3 regions of the Paenibacillus roseipurpureus genome follow, and region 1 is predicted to be linked to each of the others. Evidence: riboswitches for the same ligand, from Rfam matches in the RefSeq annotation. Region 1 holds a riboswitch; each other region holds the start of a gene.
What was found. Region 1 has a riboswitch for cyclic di-GMP ahead of MJB10_RS20695 (phosphotransferase). Riboswitches for the same ligand answer to the same signal wherever they lie in the genome.
Positions count from the first base shown of each region.

Region 2: another riboswitch for cyclic di-GMP. It lies ahead of MJB10_RS00160 (PilZ domain-containing protein); the one in region 1 lies ahead of MJB10_RS20695 (phosphotransferase).
Region 3: another riboswitch for cyclic di-GMP. It lies ahead of MJB10_RS23690 (S-layer homology domain-containing protein); the one in region 1 lies ahead of MJB10_RS20695 (phosphotransferase).

Region 1 is NZ_CP130319.1:4,612,559-4,614,762, forward strand. Features, by position in the region: gene MJB10_RS20695 (phosphotransferase) at 331-1,296, opposite strand; cyclic di-GMP riboswitch class I at 1,590-1,678, opposite strand; gene MJB10_RS20700 (hypothetical protein) at 1,809-2,204, opposite strand, start outside.
Region 2 is NZ_CP130319.1:31,051-33,254, forward strand. Features, by position in the region: gene tadA (tRNA adenosine(34) deaminase TadA) at 69-548, opposite strand; cyclic di-GMP riboswitch class I at 799-885, shown strand; gene MJB10_RS00160 (PilZ domain-containing protein) at 997-1,737, shown strand; gene ychF (redox-regulated ATPase YchF) at 1,816-2,204, shown strand, end outside.
Region 3 is NZ_CP130319.1:5,251,547-5,253,750, forward strand. Features, by position in the region: gene MJB10_RS23690 (S-layer homology domain-containing protein) at 1-1,294, opposite strand, end outside; cyclic di-GMP riboswitch class I at 1,401-1,490, opposite strand; gene MJB10_RS23695 (DUF962 domain-containing protein) at 1,873-2,199, opposite strand; gene MJB10_RS23700 (GNAT family N-acetyltransferase) at 2,196-2,204, opposite strand, start outside.

The DNA.
Region 1 (2,204 bases):
ACGTAAAAACACCTCATTTGGACGGATAATTTAGCAAAAATTAATGTTTTTGTAATATAAAACCGACAAAGTTCGACAAACTATCAACCCTAAATAAGGTATAGTTGTGTAAGTTGTATATTACTTAGGGGGCCTGTTAGATGCCTAGTTACTATTTCACTGATATTTGGACACCTTTGCAATTAATTGGAATTAAGCTATTTAGAGACGATGAGGGGAACATATGGATTAAATGTTGGGGCTTCAAACGAAGAAAAATTACCTTCACTTAAAATTGCATGTTACTCATATAGAGGGACTAAAGACAGGGTCTATAGTCCCATTTTAATTTTATACAACCGCACAATAACGCAAACAATCCTCGATTGTATGTAAAGTCTCCTGCTGGGCGCGTAGCAGCTTGCTTGTATCCCATTGCCCACTATGTAGATCTTTCTCGATCAAAGTCAGCATCCATAACGAGTGAACCAACGCATAACGATGATAGTCCAACATAAACGTTTGCGTATCCGCCTCCCAATTAAGCGACATCCGCTGATTCACATAAGCCTGCAAAGCAGCAAGGCGAGTGGCGGAACTAACCTTTTTCGGAAAGTCAGGATGACTCATATCTAGCAACCCATATAAATCCCAAAACACCGCATTCTCATGCATAAACTCCCAATCCAGCACGATGAACTCATCTCCACGCCGAGCAACATTGCCTTGATGATAGTCCCCGTGGGAAATCACCATCTCCGTTTCAAAACTATCCTTCATCCAAGTCAACAAATGACCAATGGTCTCTTGCTTTCGTTCATCTACCCCTAACGCCTGCAAACGCTGGCTCTCGTTCAATCCGTTCCTAACCTCTTGAATTAGCGATTTCAGATGAGGTTTATCCCCATTGAAGTCTGGAGGAATTGTATCCAGTGGAAGCTTATGCCACAGCGGAATACTTGCAGCCGCCTGAAGGTAATCCCCTTCCTTCAATTGATGTATCATTTCACCCATATCCTCATAAATCGCCCAATAACGTAATGGTTCATGATGGTCTGCCGCGGCGTACAATTTTGGAAAACGTACAGCCACAGAGACTAATACATGGTCATAGAGCCAACGTTCACGTCCACAAGTCGTCTCATTCGTTAGAGGTTTAAAAATAAAAGATTCCCTACGACCATCGACCTCTATCCAAAATCGCTCTATAACCCTGCCATTCCTGCCTGTATACAAGGCCTGACGCCCCAAAACCCTTGCAGCATCTAATTCACCGCTAGGAGTGACAACCTGAGATAGCACCTGTTCTAATTCCATACGCAATGTGTACCAGCTCCCCGTAACCAAGCTATCTTTCTTCCCATGTATTCGATATGCTTGATTGCTTACCTTTATTCAAATGAAAAAAAGCACCTCACTGAGGCGCTCTTCGTTTCATGCTATGTATACAACTCATCAGGTGCGAGCCTCTCATCCGCTCTCTTGGCGGCCGCGAACACGCTTAAATAAAATAAACAACCGATTAGCCAAATGATCCCAATCGTAATCAACCACATTTGAATACATCTACCTCCTATTGAATGTCCACGTAAATCTCTCGGAGGCCCGTGTGCGGCGGCTGGCTAACTTATTAGACATCGCTAACTTAGTCCCTCTAGCTTTGCGTCACTGATTTTCATCAGTTTTGCCTTTGTCCTACGAATAATGCGATTCACTTTATAGGTCTATTCTAGCAAATTGGTTGAAACTTGCATCATGCTTGGGAATCATTGTTGCAGCCATTCATTAGGCCATAAGCACCGATTTTAATTCTATGAATTCCCTCCCTATTATTTTTTAAAAGCTTGAGCTAACTGATTAATGGCACTGGTCTGTGCTGTTTGCTTCATTGCACTGTATTCTTGCTTCCAGCCCTGAATATCGCTATTACTAACGCCAGCCCGCTCTGCTTCAGCAATCGTAGCATTGAAACCTGCATCACACTGCGATTCAGCACTTGTAAATTTGCCCATAAACATACTTTGTAACTCCTTTATCCCTAAAGCAGGATTCGCTTTCTTGGCATTAATTACGCTTCCTATGAGAGTATTAATATCTCCCTGACAGCTTGTCTTTAAAGAGTCCAATTTAGATCGATAGCTCGAAACAACAGCAGGATCTGTTTGAGCAATTTGTGGCTTCTCCTTAGGAGGTTGCTCCTCTTTCACTTGCGGGCTAGGAGTTGG
Region 2 (2,204 bases), 1.3 Mb from region 1:
GCTGCCCTGAAGTAGACGCACGCATCTACGTTAGGACAGCTTTTTTCTGTTGTAGACGGCGTCGCAATCTAAGCCTTTCCGCGCAGTTTACGGAAAAATTGCGTCAACATCGTCGAACACTCCTCTTGCAGCACGCCGCTGACCACATCGACCCGATGGTTGAAGCGGTCCTCTTGCAGCAAGTTCATCAACGTCCCCGCGCAGCCAGCCTTCGGATCGACGGTCCCGTAGATGACCTGCGGAACGCGCGCTTGCACAATGGCGCCAGCACACATCGGGCAAGGCTCCAGCGTCACGTAGAGCTTGCAGTCAAGGAGACGCCAAGCCTGCAGGTGCTCGCTGGCTTGCTTAATCGCAATCATCTCGGCATGCGCCAGCGGATCCAGTTTCGTTTCCCGCAAATTATAGCCGCGGCCAATGATGCGCCCTTGATGGACGACGACGGCACCGATAGGAACTTCTCGGATCGCTTCAGCTTTCAAAGCCTCACCGATGGCTTCTCTCATCCACAGCTCATGCTGACTATGTTCAGTTATATGTTCATCCACAGGGGACACCTCGCGTAAAATATTTTATCCACATGTGCATAAAGATCGAACAAGCATTCGTTGTTAACAACCTGTGGATAACAATGTGTATAACTTAAAAACTTGTGGATATTCGTTCCACTACACATTCATACAATAAAAAAATAGCGGATGCAAGTAATTTAGTTGAAAGAACTTCCAACGGTCCGTATAATGAGGCTATAGAGTAGGTCGATAATACTACAATGACCGTAATAAATAACATAGCAGGGTTCGACAATGGCAAACTTGCTGAAAAGCAAGGACGCAAAGCTGAGGGTCTAAAGTTCTACAGAACTATGGCAGCCTGGTTACCGAAAATCGATGCTTTTCTTGATTGAGGTAGTAGGCTGTTCCACTGGGCAAGTGGGGCAGTCTATTTTTGTGCGCGAGGGCGTCTTATAATCCATTATTAGAGGGAGAGGTGCTGATGAGCATGGCCATGAGGCAATCAAGTTTAAAAAGATATGGGAGTAAAGAAGGATATGACGCGGACGTGATGATCGAAAGTCGGGCCGTACTGAGCAAGGATGACTTCGTTTCAACAGGTATTCTTACCTATGCCCAAGGGGACATCATGGAGATTGAGCTGCCCGAGTATGATGTGTATCAGTTGGGGGATAAAGCGAAAGTGACGCTGTACACCAAATCTGGTTTATTCGTGCTAGAGACAACCGTTGTTGCGAAAGAACCAGGTTCCCTCATTGTGATTAATCCTCCCGAGAATCGGAAGAGGTTTTCAGAGAAACGGGAGTTTCCCCGGGTCACGGTCAATCAACCAGGGCTGATTTCCAGTATTCAGAACAGCCATCAAAAGAAACAGAATGTCTTTGAGAATCCAATCGATTTTGCGATCAAAAATATATCTATGAATGGTCTCGGTTTTACAATCGAGGATAATGCCATGGTGGATGCGATTATCCATAAGAAGTCACAGCTTCAAGTGACGCTCGATCTGGGTTTTGAATTGCCATGCCAACTGGAAATTATACGGAAAGAAAAGCTGGAGAACAGCTTCTATTACGGCGCCAGCTTTGAAAGTGTCCCTGCGGAACAAAGCAATGCGCTGCGCGGCTTTATTCTTCGAAATCAGATCGAAACGTACTTCGAACAGAAGCGGGACGACGAGTTCAAAAAAGCAATGGAAAAAAAGTCTGCGGCCAATCCCTAGCTTGCAGGCTTTTTTTTGCCCCTCAGTTACTATATAATAAGAAGGATGATTTTCGAAAATTAAGGAGTTGTAACGACAATGGCTTTGAAAGCAGGTATCGTCGGTCTACCGAACGTAGGAAAATCGACATTGTTTAATGCAATTACACAGGCGGGGGCAGAATCTGCGAATTATCCGTTCTGTACGATCGATCCGAATGTTGGGGTAGTAGAAGTACCAGACGAGAGATTGCAGAAGCTGGTAGAAATCGTAGTGCCGAAGAGCATCGTACCGACAGCGTTCGAATTCGTTGACATTGCGGGTTTGGTGAAAGGTGCGAGCAAAGGCGAAGGCCTGGGCAATAAGTTTCTGGCACACATTCGTGAAGTCGATGCGATCGTGCATGTTGTACGTTGTTTTGAGGATGATAATATTACGCACGTTTCTGGGAAAGTCGATCCGATTGGCGACATCGAGACGATTAATCT
Region 3 (2,204 bases), 640 kb from region 1:
CATCTACAATAAGATTGGAAATGTTTCCGCTATAAACAGAATCTGTGACTGCGATTTTGGTGCTTCCGTACAATGCAATGTAAAGTTTGCCGTCATAAAGGTCTATATCAGTCGGCTTGGACCCTATAAACATCTCATGCTCAATGGATAGAGTCGCAGGATTAATATAAAGCAGCTTATTGGCATCTTGCGATACAGCATACAATAATCCCGTGTCTTGACTGTAAACCATGTCAGTTACAGGCAAATTGAAGCCAAGTTTATTATCCACATATGTTGTTTGTGTTACCGTGTTTGTTGGAGTTAAATTGAGGTTTAGTTTTTCAATAGCCTTTGTTGTCGTATTGAATAAGTATGTATTATTGGAACCATCCATCAATATACGTTCAGTTTGATAGGGAAGGTTAGTAATTTTTGTGAAATTATTGCGATCGTAAACTGCGGTATCGGAAAATGCATAATTATCTTTTACATAAAAAATCTTATTCTCATAGGGACCGTCTTTAAAATCGCCGTGGATGATTTTCAAATTGGTTTTATCGAATTTGTGTCCTGCAAAGAATACATCATTGCCGTCTTGGATTACTTTACGTCCTGCATAGGAGAATCCATATCCGCCGTAATAGGTAGATTGGTTGTTAGGTACTAAAGTATCTGTCGCTGTGTTATATGCTGCTAGTTTTGAACCAGATAAACCGCTCTCACCTACGTATAAAGTATGTGTCGATTTATCTACAGCAAGGTCGGGCTTGTAATATACTTTTGGATACACATCTACTTGTGTCTCAACATTAGTCGTTAAATTAATATCGTAAACAAAATCAGAATTATCCTTTACAACATAGTAAAGCTTATTCCCATCAACCGCCACTCGATAAGGCGAACGGCTGCCACCGGTAGTAAGGGTAGAAGTAATTGCTTGAGAAGCAACGTCTACTACCTTAATTTGCGTTGCCCCAGAGAGTGGAATATAAAGCTTGCCATTATCCATTGCAATCCCAGACGGACTTGATCCAATAGCAAATTGCTTCTCGACTTGCAGATCACTTGTCCGGATAAACAGCAATTCGTTTGTATCGTTTGTTATCGCATAAATATAACCAGTTTGTTCCTCCATTACCCAGTCCACAATACTCTTATTAAGCATGTTCGTTGTTGCAGCTGCCGATACTCGGGCTACCGATCCTGGAATCACCATACTTACGGAGAAAAATAATAAACAAAATACGAGCAGAGATGCAATTTTCTTTCTCACTTGCGGCTTCGTGTTGAATCCTCTGTTTAATAAACTCATCCTACACCTCCAAAAATAATACAATCAAAAAAACCTACGCTAAGCACGGGCGGCTTATTACGCAGGTTGATATACGAATGATCCTATTAAATATACTAGGAATTCTAATGGCAACCTGGCAATCATAGCCTCTTGATAAGGCTTTAGACCCATAGCTTTGCGTCATCTCCTTTCGGAGATTTTGCCTTTTACATGAATAAAGAACTAAAAATTAGAACAACACTTACCAGATTATAGGTGATTTCGGTTTCCGTGACAACAAAAAAATTTAAATTACAACAAAATTCTGCAATTTTCTACTTACATCTGCAGCAAAGCCATCAGCAACATCCTTTTTTTGCTGGCGCGATGCAAGTCGTGTGATTTGGGGGATTTATTATGGTGCGTTGGACGGGGGTGGCCAGCAAGTGGCTATGGGGTCCTTCGAAGCAAGCTGAAAACTGTGCATAAATGAGTTCTTTAGCTGTGAAAAGTGATAAATCATCATTTCAAAGGCCTCCCAGGCGTAAATGGCTGCTGGAATGATGATTTTCATCACTACGGTGAAACTTGGAGGGTTGTGGAGGTGGGGAGGATTTTTACGAACGTTCATCCAAATATTTCTTTATGATCTCTTTCCCCGTAATCATTTCAAAGGTCCTAATAAAAAACCACATAAACCCGATATAAAAACCGACAAGTGGATACCGAAAAGATGCCGGCTTATTCCCTTCAAAATAGAAATGACCTACCCAGGAAAACACATAGTGCAGAATCCCAAGGCCCAGCGTCACCCAAATATTATTAAATAAAAATATCCAACCAAGAAAGGCAAACAAAAAAGCAAAGTAATGCAGAGTCTGATTATATCGGTTCTGATGGGCTTTCATATAGAAATTCAAATCTCTTCTAATTTGATCTTTCAAATTGA